4 regions of the Bradyrhizobium sp. USDA 4538 genome follow, and region 1 is predicted to be linked to each of the others. Evidence: predicted binding sites of a transcription regulator. Region 1 holds the regulator's gene; each other region holds the start of a gene.
The links. The regulator LexA, encoded in region 1, represses DNA repair genes until DNA is damaged. The targets are predictions, from matches to a motif close to TGTTCNNNNTGTGTTCNG.
Positions count from the first base shown of each region.

Region 2: a site for LexA is predicted at 2,362-2,379, ahead of J2R78_RS16855 (YifB family Mg chelatase-like AAA ATPase). Genes of this name have one in related genera too.
Region 3: a site for LexA is predicted at 2,427-2,444, ahead of J2R78_RS19575 (DNA recombination protein RmuC). Genes of this name have one in related genera too.
Region 4: a site for LexA is predicted at 2,891-2,908, ahead of recA (recombinase RecA). Genes of this name have one in related genera too.

Region 1 covers NZ_JALJZE010000001.1:7,715,775-7,720,184, forward strand. Annotated here, with positions in the region: partial or broken gene J2R78_RS35435 (ComEC/Rec2 family competence protein) at 1-1,132, shown strand, start outside; gene J2R78_RS35440 (hypothetical protein) at 1,129-1,356, opposite strand; gene J2R78_RS35445 (hypothetical protein) at 1,502-1,930, opposite strand; gene lexA (transcriptional repressor LexA) at 2,187-2,891, opposite strand; gene glp (gephyrin-like molybdotransferase Glp) at 3,135-4,346, opposite strand; gene J2R78_RS35460 (HAD family phosphatase) at 4,373-4,410, opposite strand, start outside.
Region 2 covers NZ_JALJZE010000001.1:3,745,180-3,749,589, forward strand. Annotated here, with positions in the region: gene J2R78_RS16845 (PAS domain-containing hybrid sensor histidine kinase/response regulator) at 1-28, opposite strand, end outside; gene J2R78_RS16850 (hypothetical protein) at 132-653, opposite strand; gene J2R78_RS16855 (YifB family Mg chelatase-like AAA ATPase) at 773-2,311, opposite strand; gene J2R78_RS16860 (TonB-dependent siderophore receptor) at 3,034-4,410, shown strand, end outside.
Region 3 covers NZ_JALJZE010000001.1:4,354,092-4,358,501, reverse strand. Annotated here, with positions in the region: gene truA (tRNA pseudouridine(38-40) synthase TruA) at 1-692, opposite strand, end outside; gene fmt (methionyl-tRNA formyltransferase) at 692-1,627, opposite strand; gene def (peptide deformylase) at 1,778-2,305, opposite strand; gene J2R78_RS19575 (DNA recombination protein RmuC) at 2,476-3,696, shown strand; gene J2R78_RS19570 (MFS transporter) at 3,892-4,410, shown strand, end outside.
Region 4 covers NZ_JALJZE010000001.1:6,722,057-6,726,466, reverse strand. Annotated here, with positions in the region: gene J2R78_RS30585 (thioesterase family protein) at 13-444, shown strand; gene J2R78_RS30580 (hypothetical protein) at 484-1,470, opposite strand; gene recA (recombinase RecA) at 1,698-2,786, opposite strand; gene J2R78_RS30570 (hypothetical protein) at 3,479-3,769, opposite strand; gene J2R78_RS30565 (hypothetical protein) at 3,758-3,979, shown strand; gene J2R78_RS30560 (hypothetical protein) at 4,329-4,410, shown strand, end outside.

The sequences.
Region 1 (4,410 bases):
CTGGCGGTGGCGGCGCTGATCGTGCTCGCGATCGCGCCGGAGGCGCTGGTGCATCCCAGTTTCCAGATGTCGTTCGCCGCGACGCTCGGGCTGGTGGCGCTGGTGCAGATCGGGCTGCCGAACCTGCTGGCGTCGCCCGACCATTCGGCGACCGCGCGCGTCGCGCTGTGGGGCGGGCGCGAGCTCACGATGCCTGATGCTGGCCTCGCTGGTGGCGGGGCTGGCGACGACGCCCTATGCCGCATTCCATTTCCACCGCGTGACGCCCTACGGGCTGCTTGCGAACCTTGCGGCGATGCCTGTCGTCTCGGCGGTCGTGATGCCGGCCGGCCTGCTCGGGCTCGTCGCCATGCCGGTCGGCTTCGACGGACTGTTCTGGGCGATCATGGGTCTTGGCATCGACTGGATGATCCTGGTGACGCAATGGGTCGCCGCACTCCCGGGCGCGGTCGGCCGCATGGCGGCGTTCGGCATCGGGCCGCTGATCGCAGCGAGCGCCGGCATCATCCTGCTCGGGCTGCTGCGCACGCCGCTGCGCTGGTCAGGCGCGGTGCTGCTGCTGGTGGCCTCGGTCTGGGCGCTCAGGGTGCCGCAGCCGGACGTGCTGATCTCGGGCGACGGCCGCAACGTCGCGGTGCGTGGCGGTGACGGGTGGCTGCATCTGATGCACAGCGCCAAGGATGCATTTTTGGTCAAGGAGTGGCTGGCGGCGGACGCCGACGCGCGCACCGCCACCGATGCGTCGCTCGGCGAGGGCGTCTCGTGCGATGCCGGCGGCTGCGTGACCCAGGGACCCGGCGGCGTCTTCGTCGCGCTGGCGACCCGGCCGGAGGCGCTGGCGGACGACTGCGAGCGCGCAGCCCTGATCGTGACGGCGCGGCCGGCGCCGCAGGGCTGCGCGGCATCGGTGATCGATGCCGAGCGGCTGCGCCGCCACGGCGCGCTGGTGCTGCGAAGGATCAGGGACGGCTACGCCGTCGATGCGGTCAAGCCCGGCGGGATCGACCGGCCGTGGTCGCCGGCAGTTCCCGGCGACGGCGAGAGCGAAACGACGCTGCGCGCGCCCGCCGCCGCGCCGCGGCCTGCGGTGGATGCGACGCCGGCCGAGACCGATCTGCAGGGCGATGATTAGCCGTGGTCCGGCGAGGGGCCGCTCGGCAGCTCGAACAGGCCGAGATGGTATTCGTCGGAGTCGGGGCCGGCGTCGGGCTTCTTGACGAGGGTGAAGGAAGCCTCGGGAAATTGCTCCCAGACTTTCAGGTCGTCGGCCGTTACCGTCAGCCAACCGAACCGGAACATGTAGCGGCCCGGTTCCGTGACGCGTCCAGCCTTTTGCCATGTGACCTTATCGACCACCGCGCACGTCCTCCGTGCCCGATGATGCGCCAAGGCGCCGGCCGACGCAAATCTCCTTCTGCGCCCCGGAAGCGGGAGTCCGGGGTCGCCCGAAATTGCTTAGGTCATCCGCCGCCGAACAGCTCATTCCGCGGCGACGATGCGCTCAACCCAAAAACAGCGTTGCGAATGCGGAGGGCCGCCGCTCCACAACCTTCGGCTTCTGCTCGACCGGCGGATGCAGCGCCGGCAATTGCAGCACGCTAACGCGCTGTCCCTCGACCAGCTGGGTCACCAGCACATGGCTGCCGTCGGGGAATTCGACCGCGTCATGATGCCGATCAGGCACGTCGGGCTCGACTTCGTTGAACACGCCGACGCGATAGTTCAGCGTCTTGGTCCAGATCCAGCGGCTGTCGTAGCGAACGTTCTCGGCGAAAGCGAGCTCGGTGCCCGGCAGCATGCAGACCGCGACAGTGGGGTCATTCTCCGAAGCAAAGCCGCGGGTCGACGTGCCGCGGAACGTCGTCGTGATCAGCGTCTCTCCGACAATGGCGGGGCGCGATGCCACGGCGTGCAGACTATAGTCACACATCGGATGGCTCCTCATTTCGAGGTAGCGACCCGTGCCTCTCCTTGAGGCATTAGGGCCTCTACCAGAGTGGACGATAGCGAACGAGCGTCTGCTCGTTTCTGGGCGATTGTACGACTGGTCCGAGATCGCTCCGATCACAAACACGCGACGCTGCGCGAGAGGTATCGGAGCGCATCGGGCAGGCCGTACGCTACACTATCATGCAAGGAACGATCCGACGTGTTGCTCGTTCCCGGCCGCCGCAAGTATTTGCAATTCAGTATTTGCGATAAAGGCCGATCAGCTTGCCCTGGATGCGGACCCGGTTCGGCGGCAGGATGCGCACTTCATAGGCGGTGTTGGCCGGCTCGAGCGCGATCGATGCGCCGCGGCGGCGGAAGCGCTTCAGGGTGGCTTCCTCCTCGTCGATCAGCGCCACCACGATGTCGCCGGTATTGGCGACGTCGTTGCGCTGGATCAGCGCCATGTCGCCGTCGAGGATGCCGGCATCGACCATCGAGTCGCCGCGCACCTCGAGCGCATAGTGCTCGCCGGCACCGAGCATGTCGGGCGGCACGCTGATGGTGTGGCTGCGGGTCTGCAGCGCCTCGATCGGCGTACCGGCGGCGATCCGGCCCATCACGGGGACCGCGACCGGACGGTTGCCGTCGTCCTCGGCAATCGGCGGCGTGCTGGCGCGCCGGCCGAGGGTGCCTTCGATGACGCTGGGCGTGAAGCCGCGGCGGCCGTTGCCGCCGCCGGCCGAGAGTTCGGGCAGCTTGATGACCTCGATGGCGCGGGCGCGGTTCGGCAGGCGGCGGATGAAGCCGCGCTCCTCCAGCGCAGTGATCAGGCGGTGGATACCGGACTTCGAGCGCAGGTCGAGCGCATCCTTCATCTCGTCGAAGGAGGGCGGTACGCCGGCCTCTTTCAGACGTTCATTGATGAAACGCAGTAGTTCGTACTGTTTGCGCGTGAGCATCTCGAGTATTCCCCCGGTTGATAGCGTCGTTCGATTCCGAGACTCTTCTGGTGGGGCCTGCAGGCCGGGCCTGACCTCAGGAGCATGTGCTCGATGCACCTGCTTCCACGCGGCTTCCCGATTGTAGACACCAGTACTCGAAACAAATCATGAACGGACACTATATGTTCGATATGTGTTCCGCAACCACTTAATTTCCGGTGAACGTGTCGGGCAACGCACAATCGGCGGGGCGCGAAAACCCTATTCGGGCAGTGTCAGGATCTCGCATTCGCTGCCTTCGACGGCCGCCGCCGCGAACGGCGGGCGCACGAGAAGTGCCCGTGCCGCAGCGAGATTCCCGAGCAGCGACGAGTCCTGCTGCGTCACCGGCGTTGCGATCAGCGTGCCGTCCTCGCGCGCTTCGAGACGCGCACGCAGATAGTCCTCGCGCTGGTCGTTGGCTGCGAGGTCGCGGCCGAGCAGGGCGCTCGCGCGGCGATGATGAATCACTTTCCGGCCGCTCAGCGCCCGAATCAACGGCACCAGGAACAGGAAGGCGCAGACATAGGACGACACCGGATTGCCGGGCAGACCGATCACCCGCATCGCGCCGAGCCGGCCATGCATCATCGGCTTGCCGGGCCGCATCGCAATCCGCCAGAACGCCATCTCGACGCCCTCGGCTTCCAGCGACCGCTTGACGAGATCGTGGTCGCCGACCGAGGCGCCGCCTGTCGTGATGAGGACATCGGCGCCGGCCTCGCGTGCCCGGCGGATGCCCGCCGTGGTCGCCTCTACCGTGTCGGCGGCAACGCCGAGGTCGACGGTCTCGGCGCCTTCGGCGCGCGCCAGCGCTCGCAGCGCGTAGCCGTTGGAATAGACGATCTGGCCGGGACCGGGCTGCGAGCCCGGCATCACCAGCTCGTCGCCGGTCGCCAGCACCGCGACCTTCGGGCGGCGGCGCACCGCAAGTTCCGGATAGTTCATGGCGGCCGCCAGCGACAGCGCGCGGTCGGACAGGCGGCTGCCGCCGGCGAGCAGCACCTCGCCCTCACGGAAGTCGACCCCAGCCGGGCGGATGTGCCGCCCGACGCTGGCGGCCTCCGTGATCGTGATGTGGTCGCCGTCGACGGCGGTGTCCTCCTGGATGATCACCGCGTCGGCGCCATTGGGGATCACGCCGCCGGTGAAGATCCGCACCGCCTCGCCGGCGCCGACCGTCCGCTCGAACGGCCGGCCGGCGGCGACTTCGCCGATCACCTTGAGCCGGGCCTTTAGATCAGCCGCATCGGCGGCGCGCACCGCATAGCCGTCCATCGCCGACATCGGCTGCGGCGGCTGGGTGCGGAGCGCCGCGAGGTCGTGCGCAAGCGTGCGGTGGTAGGCGGCATCGAGCGCGACCATCTCCTCCGGCAGCGGTTCGGCGCCGGCGAGGACGGCGGACAGGGCATCGGCAACCGGCATCAGGGCCACGCTCAGAGCTCCTCAATTCTTAATGTTCAAATTCCAAGTGCGGTCAAAGCCCTTGCCACGTCAT
Region 2 (4,410 bases), 4.0 Mb from region 1:
GCAACTTGATCCGGAAGAAACGCCCCATCAATGATGACCCTAAGACAGCTTGATCTGGCGCTGACGATGCGTCGGCCAGCTTGCAAAGTGCTTGAAATTGGTGGCCATTTCGCGCTGCCCTCAGAACAAGGTTAGCGGGAGGTTAATTCCGCCATGACCCGGTTCGGGACGCGCTTGTCAGGTTCGGGCGTTGCGGCTTCAAGGCGGCGGTGTCCACCGCGGGCGCTGACGATCAGGGCCGCGGCATCCCGCGCTGAGAACGTCTTCGACTGCACGAAGACACGATAGTCGGACGGGCCAGCATCACGCGTCAGATAGATGACGGGGCCGGTTGCCGAGGCATCGCCGGAAATCCCGATCAGCTGCGCCGTCGCGCTGCTCTCGCAGGCGCCGGCCTCGGCGTCGTCGATGTCGTCGATCACGGTGAAGTCGGCGGCGTCGGCGCTGTCGGCGATCTGGACCCGGACGGTGGCCTGGCTGGGGTCGTCAGTGAAGTTGACGTGAAGCTGCGCCAGCCAGGGGATCGATGCGATCTGCATCGTGGCGCCGCCCACCTCGATGCAGGGCCGCGGGCCCGGCAGGAATTCGGCGCGGGCAAGGACCGCGGCCACGGCAAGGGGGACCACCGAGGTCAGAATCTTCAAACGCAACATGACACAACTCGCTCGACCCAAGCTTGCCGCCGATCGCGGTGCTTATGGTTTGCGGAGCGTAAATGAGAGTGGTTACTGTCACGTTGACGCGGCGGGCACCGGGCGGAAAGCGGCGGAGATCACGCGGCGCGACGCAAATCGTCGGCCAATGCACGATAGGACAGCGCTTCGGCGAGATGCAGCCGGCCGATCGTCTCGGCGCCGTCGAGATCGGCAAGCGTGCGCGCCACCCGCAGCACGCGGTGATAGCCGCGCGCGGTGAGGTGCATGTTGTCGGCCGCCTCGCGCAGCAGCTTCTGCCCATGCGCGTCGGGCTGCGCGATGGTCTCGAGCAGCGAGCTCGGCGCTTCCGCATTGGTGCGGACGTGCGGCATGCCGGCCGCCGCGTAGCGCGCGAGCTGGATGTCGCGCGCGGCCGCGACGCGGGCGGCAACCTCGGCCGAGCCCTCCGCCGGCGGCGGCAGGATCAGATCCGCCGCGGTGACGGCGGGCACCTCGATCCGCAGGTCGATGCGATCCATCAGCGGACCGGAGATCCGCATCTGGTAGTCGGCGGTGCAGCGGTCGAGCCGGCCGCGCTTGCAGGAATAGCCGGGCTCATAGGCGTGGCCGCAACGGCACGGGTTCATGGCCGCGACCAGCATGAAGCGCGCCGGATAGGTGACGCGGTGGTTGGCCCGGCTCACCGAAACCTCGCCGTTCTCCAGCGGCTGGCGCAGCGAATCCAGCACGCGCGGATCGAACTCCGGCAATTCGTCGAGGAACAGCACGCCCTGATGCGCCAGCGAGATCTCGCCCGGCTTGGCGCGCATGCCGCCGCCGGTCAGCGCGGCCATGCTGGCGGAATGATGCGGGCTGCGGAACGGGCGTCGCGCGGTCAAGGCGCCGTCGCGGATCTCGCCGGCAACCGAGGCGATCATCGAGACTTCGAGCAGCTCGGACGGCGACAGCGGCGGCAGGATCGAGGGCAGTCGCGCCGCCAGCATCGATTTGCCGGCGCCGGGCGAGCCGATCATCAGCAGATGATGCCCGCCGGCGGCGGCGATCTCGAGCGCGCGTTTCGCGCTCTCCTGGCCCTTGATGTCGCGCAGGTCCAGAAGCGCTTCCTCGCGCTCATGCACCTTCGGCTGCGGGCGTGACAGCACCTGCGTGCCCTTGAAGTGGTTGGCGATCTGGATCAGCGAGTGTGCCGCGATGATCTGGATGTCCGGACTGGCCCAGGCGGCTTCCGAACCGCAGGCGGCCGGGCAGATCAATCCCTCGTCGCGCGAATTGGCGCCGATTGCCGCGGGCAGCACGCCCGCCACCGGCGCGAGCGAGCCGTCGAGCCCGAGCTCGCCGAGCACGGTGAAGCCGTTCAGCGCATCCGGCGGGATCGCGCCGATCGCCGCCATCAGGCCGAGCGCGATCGGCAGGTCGTAATGGCTGCCCTCCTTGGGCAGGTCGGCGGGTGCGAGGTTGACGGTGATGCGGCGGGCGGGAAGCGCGAGGCCGGAGGCGATCAGCGCCGAACGCACGCGTTCGCGGGCTTCCGACACCGCCTTGTCGGGCAGGCCGACGATCGCGAATGCAGGCAATCCCGGCGCAACCTGGACCTGCACGTCGACCGCGCGGGCCTCGATCCCCTCGAATGCGACGGTGGAAACGCGCTGAACCATGCTGCCCCTATCTTCCGCAATCGAAGGTAGCGGAACCGGGCGACAAGTGCAAGAACATTACAGGAACGTTCGCGACACCGAGGGCTGGTCGCCCGGTACCAATTCACCGCGCGGCGCATCCGCTTCCGGCCGGTGCGGAGGCGTCGGGCGTCGCGCGCGATGACGCGCGCCTCGCGCGATCGAACACAGCTCGCATCGTCGACAACTGCAGGAATCATTTTCAAGAATCATTCCAGCTCGATGAGCATCGCGCGCTTATTGTCGCAGCGCGTCGTCGATTTCCCCGCTGTTTCAGCGATCGCACACTGATCGCGCGCGCAGTCTCGATCTATTCCAACTGCCGAGGTCTGTACTCGCGAGCCCCGCGCTGTAGAGCCGGATCACAAATCCATCCAGGCTGACATCAGGGGCGCCTTCGCGTGATCGATCGACTTGCTTCGCATTCCACCCGTCAACATCCAGCGCTGCGAACGATCGGTCTGTGTACCGCCGCCGTCCTTGCCGCAGGAGTCACGACCGAACGCGCCGACGCGCAATCGGAACTGCCGCCGGTGAGCGTGGACGCGCCTCAGCAGCGCGCGATCACTGCGAATGCAAAACCGGTTCGTCGTCCGGTGGCCGCACGCGCAAGCCGCGCCAACCGCGTGGCTCGATCCCAGCAGGCGACGCCGCCAGCGGCGGCACGATCCGGTGCCGGCGCCGGCGAGCGAGCCGGCGGTCCAGTGGACGGGTTCGTTGCCACGCGTTCGGGCACGGCGACCAAGACCGACACGCCGCTGATCGAAATCCCGCAATCGATCTCGGTCGTCACGACGGACCAGATCAGGAACCAGGGTGCGGAATCGGTGGGCGCGGCATTGCGCTACACCGCAGGCGTCAGCGGCGACGTGAATGGCGGCTCGGACACCCGCTTCGGCGGCCTGCAGATCCGCGGCTTCGACATGACGATGCCGGGCCTCTATCTCGACGGCCTGCGGCTGCCGAGCAGCAACTATGTGCACTTCCTCGGGCTCGATCCGTACGGCGCCGAGCGCCTCGAGGTCCTGAAGGGGCCGTCCTCCGCGATGTTCGGCGGCAGCGGCACCGGCGGCATCCTCAACTATGTCAGCAAGCTGCCGACCGCGCGCGAGTTCGGCGAAGTGTCGCTGTCCGGCGGCAGCTTCAACCGCTATCAGGGCGAGTTCGATATCGGCGGCCGCGCCAACAAGGAAGGAACGGTGCTGTGGCGCCTGACCGGCGTCGCGCGCGATGGTGAGACCCAGGTCGACTACACCAAGGACAATCGCGTCTTCATCGCGCCCGCCGTCACCGTGAAGCCGAACGAGGACACCACGATCACTTTCCTCGCGAACTACCAGAAGGAACGCACCGGCTGGGGCCTGCAATTCCTGCCGCCGTCCGGCACCGTCTGGGCCAATAACGGCCACTACATTCCGAACACGCGCTTCGTCGGCGAGCCCGGCTTCAACCAGTTCGACACCGAGCAGTCCTCGGTCGGCTACATGCTGTCGCACGACTTCAACGAGGCGCTGACCTTCCGCCAGAACCTGCGCTATTCGTGGATGCACAACGAGCAGAAGAGCTTCTACGGCACCGGCTATGCGTCGGCCACCGACGAGGCTGCGGGCCTGCTGTCGCGCGGCGGCGCCGGCGGCAGCTCGACGATCGGTTCCTTCGCGGTCGACAACCAGCTGCAGGGCAAGTTCGTCACCGGCCTGCTGAGCCACACGACGCTGTTCGGCGTCGATTACCGCAACACCTCGTTCCGCGACATGGCCTCGAGCTACAGCACCGGCAAGCTCAACGTCTTCGCGCCGGTCTATACCAACAGCTGGACCAACAACGGACCGTATGACGACACCGGCATCAAGCAGTCGCAGGCCGGCCTCTATCTGCAGGACCAGATCCGGCTCGGCCGGCTGTCGTTCCTGCTTGGCGGGCGGCAGGATTTCGTCACCACGGACCTCGACAACAATCTCGCGAAAACGTCGACGTCGACCGACGCCTCGGCATTCACCGGCCGCGCCGCCGTCATGTACAATTTCGACAACGGCGTCGCGCCCTATTTCAGCTATTCGGAATCATTCCTGCCGGTGCTG
Region 3 (4,410 bases), 3.4 Mb from region 1:
GGGCCGCAGGCGGCGCGGTTGCGGGCGGCGAGCGCACCGGCAAGATCGTCGGCGCTCCAGCGACCCTCGCCGACCCACACCAGCGAGCCCACCATCGAACGCACCTGGCTGTGCAGGAACGAGCGCGCCGACGTCACGATGTTGACGGCGGCGCCCTCGCGGGTGACGTCGAGCTGATCGAGCGTCTTCTCCGGCGACTTGGCCTGGCACTCGGTGTCGCGGAAGGTGGTGAAATCGTGCTTGCCGAGCAGGCGCTGCGCGGCGGCGTGCATCGCGTCAGCATCGAGCGCGCGCGGCACGCGCCAGACCCGGCCGATGTCGAGCGCGAGGTTCGCGCGGGTGTTGGTGATGCGATAGAGATAGTGCCGCCTGGTCGCCGAGAACCGCGCCTCGAAATCGTCGGGCACGATGTCAGCTGCGAGCACGCCGATCGGATTGGGCCGCAGATGCGCGTTCAGCCCGTCGCGGAAGCGGCCGGGCGGAAAATGCTTGGCGATGTCGCAATGCGCGACCTGGCCGCGCGCATGCACGCCGGCATCGGTACGCCCGGCGCCATGGACGCGCACGTCCTCGCCGCAGATCGCCTTGACCGCCGTCTCCAGCGCGCCCTGCACGGTCGGCGCGGTGTCCTGGATCTGCCAGCCGGAGAACGGCGTGCCGTCATACTCGATGGTGAGCTTGTAGCGCGGCATCAGCTGAGCCGCGCAGGCGGCTTCAGCGGCGTGCCGCGCAAGAAGTCCGCCGCCTTCATCGGCGCCTTGCCGGCGCGCTGCAGTTCGAGGATCCGGATCGCGCCGTCGCCGCAGGCGATCGCGAAATTGTCGTCGAGCACAGCGCCCGGTGCGCCCGAGCCTTTCGCCTGCTCGCAGCGCAGGATTTTCAGCCGCACCGGCTCGCCTTCGCCGGCAAGCTCGCACCAGGCGCCGGGAAACGGCGAGAGCCCGTGAATGTGCCGCAGCACCATATGCGCCGGCTGTGTCCAGTCGATCCGCGCCTCGGCCTTCTCGATCTTGGCCGCATAGGTGACGCCGTCCGCGCTCTGCTTCGTCAGTTGCAAGCCGCCGCGCCCGAGCGCCGCCATCGCGCGCACCATCAGGTCGGCACCGAGCGGCGCCAGCGCGTCGTGCAGATCGGATGCCGTCATGCTGTCCGTGATCGGCAACCGCTCGGCCATCGCGACGTCGCCGGTGTCGAGGCCGACATCCATCTTCATCACCATCACGCCGCTCTCGGCATCGCCCGCCATGATGGCGCGGTTGATCGGTGCGGCGCCGCGCCAGCGCGGCAAGAGCGACGCATGCAGGTTGAAGCAGCCGAGCTTCGGCGCGTCGAGAATGGCCTGCGGCAGGATCATGCCATAGGCGACGACGACGGCGGCGTCTGCGTCATGCGCGCGAAACTCCTCGAGTGCTTCCGGCGTTTTGAGGGTCTTCGGCGTCAGCACGGGAATGCCGAGGCGGCGCGCCTCCTGCTCGACCGGCGTCGGCTCCAGCTGCAGGCCGCGTCGCCCGCCCGGCTTCGGCGCGCGGGTGTAGACCGCCACGACCTCATGGCCATGGGCCACGAGCTCCAGCAGCGTCGGCACCGCGAAATCGGGCGTGCCCATGAAGATCAGGCGGAGAGGCATTAGACAGGCTCGGTAGCAGTTGGAGTGCTTAAGCGCGAAGCGCGTCTTCGCACAAGAAGCCCCGGGCATCCACGTTTTCGGCGACAGCGAAGCAAGACGTGGATGGCCGGGTCAAGCCCGGCCATGACGCGTCCGGGAAAGCGACCGCGCCTACTCCGCCGCGCGCTTGGCGGCCTTCTCGAATTTCTTGAACACGCGGTCGCGCTTCAGTTTCGACAGATAATCCACGAACAGCACGCCGTTGAGATGATCGATTTCGTGCTGGATGCAGGTGGCGTAGAGCCCTTCCGCATCCTCCTCATGCACCGTGCCGTCGAGATCGGTGAATCGCACGCGCACCCGCGCCGGCCGCTCGACCTCCTCGTAATATTCGGGGATCGACAGGCAGCCCTCTTCGTACACCGACAGTTCTTCCGAACGCGCAATGATCTCCGGATTGATGAAGACGCGCGGCTTCGCCGTGGTCTCGCCGTTCTCGTCGCGCTTGGCGAGGTCCATGGTGATCAGCCGCAGCGGCTGCGCGACCTGGATCGCCGCGAGCCCAATGCCGGGCGCGTCATACATGGTCTCGAGCATGTCGTCGGCCAGCTTGCGGATCTCCGGCGTCACCTTCTCGATCGGTTTCGACACCAGCCGCAACTGCTTGTCCGGCAGGATGATGATTTCTCTTAATGCCATGGCGGCGATTTAAGCTGCTGACTTCATGGGGTCAATGCGCTCAGGAACCCGTTAGGACAACGTTAACCACGTTTCTTCACCCCGCATTAACCGTGAAAATCAGGAATGCATTTACCATAAGCGTTCCCTCTTCGTTCGCACCTGGCCGCGAATCGGCTACAACTGCCGGCATGAACGAGATTCTCCTCACGATTGGCGACCTTCCCGTCCGTGTCTCCGACGCATTGATCGGCCTTGGGGCGCTGGCGCTGATCCTGCTGTTCGCCATTGCGGTGGTGATCGCACGCGCCAGCCGGCGCGGCGCGGAACTCGCAATGGCCCAGGCCATCCGCGCCGAAGAGCTGGAGGAGCGCCTCGCCGACATGCTGCGGGCCCAGAGCGAATCCTCCGGGCGGGTCGATGCCAAGGTTGATACTATGGCGCAGGCGCTGGCCGGCCGCCAGGCCGAGATGGCCCGGGCCGTCAACGAGCGGCTCGATTCGGTGACCCACCGGGTCGGCCAGTCGATGGAGCAATCGACCCGCAACACGATGGATTCGCTGCGCGTGCTGCATGAGCGGCTCGGCATCATCGACCACGCGCACAAGAACCTCAACGAACTCACCACCCAGGTGACGACGCTGCGCGACGTGCTCGCCAACAAGCAATCGCGCGGCGCCTTCGGCCAGGCGCGGATGGAGGCGATCGTCCAGGACGGCATGCCGAAGGGCTCGTTCGAGTTCCAGTACACGCTGACGTCGGGCAAGCGGCCGGACTGCGTGGTGTTTCTGCCCGACCAGCGCCCGCTCTGCATCGACGCGAAATTCCCGCTCGAGGCCATGACCGCGCTGCACGATGCGCGCAGCGACGAGGAGCGAAAATTCGCCAGCCAGCGGCTGCGCGCCGACGTGCTGAAGCATGTCAGCGACATCGCGGAGAAGTACCTGATCCCGGGCGAGACCCAGGACACCGCGCTGATGTTCGTGCCGTCGGAATCGGTCTATGCCGAGATCCATGACGGCTTCGACGACGTGATCCAGAAGGCCTATCGCGCCCGCGTCGTGCTGGTGTCGCCGTCGCTCTTGATGCTGGCGATCCAGGTGATGCAGCAGATCCTGAAGGACGCCCGCATTCGCGATGCCGCCGACCAGATCCGCAACGAGGTGATGCATCTCGGCGACGACCTCGGCCGCCTGCGCGATCGCGTGCTCAAGCTGCAGACCCATTTCGGCCAGGTAAACGAGGACGTCAGGCAGATCCTGATCTCCGCCGACAAGATCGAGAAGCGCGCCGGCCGCATCGAGGAACTCGACTTCAGCAAGTCCGAGACCCCGATCGAGGTCCCCCGTTTCGTCAAGCCCAGCACGTCCGACCTGTTCCCCGCCCCGCGCAAGCTGCAGGCGGGGGAGTAGCCTCGAAGTCACCTCGCCCCGCTTGCGGGGAGAGGTCGAAATTCGCGCTTCGCGCGAATTTCGGGTGAGGGGGAGCTTCCGCACATTGCACCCGTCATAATTCGCTGAGAAAGCCCCTCACCCCAACCCTCTCCCCGCGATAGAGCGGGGAGAGGGAGCCAAGGCAGCCGCGGTCGAATCTGCTAACAGAGGGGCATGACCGCGCCCGAAGTGACCGCGACCCAATCGGAAAAGAATCCCCCCGCCGCCACCTCCTGGCGCGACAGTTTTGCGGTGTACCTGCAGCCGCGGGTGCTGATCGTGCTGCTGCTGGGCTTCTCCTCGGGGCTGCCGCTGGCGCTGTCGGGCTCGACGCTGCAGGTCTGGATGAAGGAGGCCGGGGTCGATCTCGGCACCATCGGGCTGCTGGCGCTGATCGGCACGCCCTACACGCTGAAGTTCCTCTGGGCGCCGCTGGTCGACGCGCTGCATGTGCCGCTGTTCACGCAGATGTTCGGCCGCCGCCGCGGCTGGCTGCTGTTCTCGCAGCTGTTGCTGATCGCGGCGATCCTGGTGCTGGCGATGGCCGATCCGGCGCGCTCGCCATGGTTCGCGGCCTTCGCCGCGCTGCTGGTCGCAACCGCCTCGTCGACGCAGGACATCGTGGTCGATGCCTTCCGCGTCGAAAGCCTGCCCGAAAGCGAGCAGGCCGCCGGCATGGCGTCCTATGTCGCG
Region 4 (4,410 bases), 990 kb from region 1:
GCAGGAGGAAACATGCGCGAGGAATTCCGGTTCCATTTCCCGTTTCGCGTCCGCTATTCGGAGGTCGACGCACAGGCGGTGGTGTTCAACGCCCACTACCTCACCTATTTCGACACCGCCATCACCGAATATTTCCGCGCGCTCGGCTACGACTATCTCGGCGAGGTGGCGCGGACTGGCATCGACTTCCACACTGTGAAATCGGTCGTCGAATACAAGGCGCCGATCCGGTTCGACGAGGACATCGAGGTCTGCGTCCGCGTCGCGCGGATCGGCCGCTCCTCGATCAATCTTGCGCTCGCGATCTTCGCCAAGGGCTCCGATGAACTGCGCGCCACCGGCGAGATCATCTGGGTCGCGACCGATCAGAAGACCCATCAGTCGGTCGCGGTGGCCGAGGATTTGCGGGCACTGATCGCAAGCCGGGAGAAGACGCTGGCATAGGCATAGGCTGATTGCGTACACACGTTGTGCGGATCAGGCTTACGGGGCAACCAAGGCTCGGCTCTCGGCGTCCCAGCGCCACAGACGCTCATTGGTCAGTTCGGTGCCGCCCCACCAGCGATGGATCGTGTTGTATTGGCTGAAGTCGAGCTCGCGATCCGACACTTCCTGGCCGAAATCGGTGAGCGACAGCCGACTGTGCAGGAGTCGGTTGTTTCGGGCCTTCAGATCGTCGGGCGCTTCGATCTCCGCGGGGAATCCGGTCAGGACCGGTGATGGACAATAGGCGAGCCGGTCCAGGATCAGCTCCGCTTCCTGAAAATCGAACACGCCGCGTTCCCTGTTCAGCTCGCTTGAAAGGACCTGTGGGCTTGTCTCGCCGTCGGCGACGAGATCCAGCATCCGCAGTTCGGACGCGCCGAGGCCGGTGTCTTGCCCGGGTAGCTCCTCGAGCAACGCAATCAGTGCCGCGCGGAGCTGCGGGATGGCCGACAGATCCTGCATGAGAAGGTCGAAACAGGGCTCGGGCGTCGGAGCGCGATAGGCAGTCCAGGCGCGACCGGCCAATTCCAGCCGATCATCGGTCACCGCAAGTGCAGGCAATCGCCATTTCGCCAAGCTCTCGCCTCGGTACCTGCCGATCTCGACATCGGTCTGGACCAGCTTGAGCTTCGCTACGATGTGGCGGTGCGGGCGGAGCACGTCGAGCAACCAGGCCAGCACCAACTGGTCATTCGGCTGGGGATCAGCCCATAGCTCGACGCTATCGCAACGCTCGCACAACTCGACAAGCCCAATGTCCCGACCGATCGAGCCGGTCCATCTTGAACTGGCGAAGTCGAGCCAGTGCGTGTCGAAATCGACGTGCTTTGCGGAACGCGGTTCCAGCAGGGTCGTGAGGTCATCCGACGAGGGCATTTTCCCCCAAACGAAGCGCGGCCTCAACCCGACGACGATGTCCGCCCTTCCCGCCTGCCTCAGGCGATAGCTCGCGAGTTCACTTGTCGCCAGGATCAGACTTGTCACGATGCTCTCCGGCTACGCGGGATGGCATCAGCACCGCAAGCTGAGGATCAACTGCTTTACAAAAGACACACAAAACCAAACGGGCGCCGAGGACGTCGGCAACTCAACGTCCTCAGCGCCCGCTTGCAGGGAAGTCATGTGATCGCTTGAGCATGATCTCCGCGCAAACGCTTCGCGTTTGTCGCGAGGGAAAACCGCTTCGCACTTTTCCGGATCATGCTGGAGGCTTACTCTTCCGTCGGCTCCTCGCCCTCGGCGTCGCGCTCGGGCGTGCCGGCGAGGATCTGCTCGGAGATCAGGCCGGAGTTCTGCCGGATCGCGGCTTCGATCTTGGCGGTGATGTCGGGATTCGACTTCAGGAACGCCTTGGAATTCTCGCGACCCTGGCCGAGCCGCTGGCTGTCATAGGAGAACCAGGCGCCGGACTTCTCGACGATGCCGGCCTTGACGCCGAGGTCGAGGATCTCGCCCATCTTGGAAACGCCCTCGCCATACATGATGTCGAACTCGACCTGCTTGAAGGGCGGCGCCAGCTTGTTCTTCACCACCTTGACGCGGGTGGTGTTGCCGACGACTTCGTCGCGCTCCTTGATCGCGCCGATGCGGCGGATGTCGAGACGAACCGAGGCATAAAACTTCAGCGCGTTGCCGCCGGTGGTGGTCTCCGGCGAGCCGTACATCACGCCGATCTTCATGCGGATCTGGTTGATGAAGATCACCATGGTATGGGACTTGTTGATCGAGGCGGTCAGCTTGCGCAGCGCCTGGCTCATCAGGCGGGCCTGCAGGCCCGGCAGCGCATCGCCCATCTCGCCCTCGAGCTCGGCCTTCGGCACCAGCGCCGCAACCGAATCGACCACCAGCACGTCGACTGCGCCGGAACGCACCAACGTGTCGCAGATTTCCAGCGCCTGTTCGCCGGTGTCCGGCTGCGAGATCAAGAGCTCATCGATGTTGACGCCGAGCTTGCGTGCATAGACCGGGTCGAGCGCGTGTTCGGCGTCGATGAAGGCGCAGATGCCGCCCTTCTTCTGCCCTTCCGCCACGGTGTGCAGCGCCAGCGTGGTCTTGCCCGAGGATTCCGGCCCGTAGATCTCAACGACGCGTCCCTTCGGCAGACCGCCGACGCCGAGCGCGATATCGAGCCCGAGTGATCCCGACGACACCGTCTCGACATCCATCGAACGGTCGTTCTTGCCGAGCTTCATCACCGAGCCCTTGCCGAACTGGCGCTCGATCTGGGAGAGCGCGGCTGAGAGGGCCTTGGACTTGTCCATGGAGGATCCTTCGACGATACGCAGTGCAGTGGCGGACATTTGGGATGTGCTCCTTATTGCGGGGATTCGCTAGCGGGACAAACGGGCGATGAGATCAGGCGGAATGCATTGTTGATGGGAACCTACGTACCACGTTTGTTCTATGTTCGCAATATGTTCTTCGAGCCAGACCGGTGCTGTCCGTATTTAAGCCCCCGTGTCCTAAATTGAATTTCAGAGTGTCCTAGTTCGGATTAAGCGAACGGAAACCGTAGCTTGGCGGTTGTTCTCAGTAGGACTACCGAGAGCGCCATTGGATGTTCTGGCTCCATCAATTTCCGTGGGACGCTATCTGTTCTTGATTTAGCTCAACGAGCGGAACAGCCGGCGTCTGTTAGCGCGGTTTGTAAATCGCAATGACTTGGCGGAATTCGTCGTCGTCATCGACGGTCAGTAAACCGACGACCATCCAGCCTGCGCATAAGCCGAGAACCATCAGCGCCGTTTTTAGCCACTGTCTCATAAAGGCTAGTATGCTCCGAGAACCAGGCATTTTACCACCCCATGGCGCGTTGCCGTGGCACAAATTGCACTAGCGGCTATCCGGCATTCAGGAATAGGATTTCAACCCCAACCGCAGGGGTTGTGTCATGGGCAGTGACCTACCTTTCAATGCGCTCATTGTGGCGCTCGGGCTGAGCCCCATCGCAATAGTGGCTATCGTCCTATTGATGTGAAAAACGGAGGCCGCCTCAGTTGGCGGCCTCTTTCGGTGCATCAGGCGGCAACGGGATTGGCAACTCAAGCTGATGTTCGAAACCAAATCGTTTGGCGATTTTGTTTTCGTATTCCTGTTTATCCTCGGAGGACTCTGCCATTTCCAGCACTCGCCCTAGGTGCCTGCCCAGCGCGCGCGCTCCGATGATATTCAAAAACTGAAATAGCTTCTTCGCTCGATCTCCTCCGCGCGTCTTATGCGCCTTGAGAAGTTCGAAGATTTTCCCGCTGCTCTGAGCAAGTGGATAATAGACATGGTTCACCATGCCGCAACGGTGAGCCTGTACGTGGCCCACTACAATCTGTGCCGCGTACATGAGGCACTGCGGACCACGCCGGCGGTCGCGCTGGGCATTGCTGAGCGGGTCTGGACGATTGGTGATTTGCTGGACGCCGTGCTGCCGTTGGAGCCCAACCGGCCGGTTCGCGTACAGCGGAACTTCCGGGTAATTGATGGGGGCAAAGGCCAAAGCTAGATTGGAGTTGTGTGACGAATTGAACACAACTCATTAACTATTGAAGAAACCGTAATTTTTCAGGAACATTTAGGTGTTGACAACTGTTTACACATGCCTAAGTTCTGGGTGTGTCGATGGCCGGTAGGCCAAGGCATCCAAACAAGGAAATCGAGGGGGCCGTTCAATATGCAGAAGCAGCAGGTTGGACGGTTACAATCTCTAATGGGCACGCGTGGGGCCGAATGTATTGCGCCCATCATACACGCGAAGGATGCCAAGTCAGTATTTGGTCAACTCCAAAAAATGCAGAGGGGCATGCAAGGTCTTTGAAGAGATCAGTTGATCGTTGTACGTGCGGGAGATGAAGATGAAAAAGTATGAGTTCACCATCATCGCTTCGGGTCTCGATCCAAACTCTCCTGATTTCGAGGATAAGTTTTTCGAAGCTG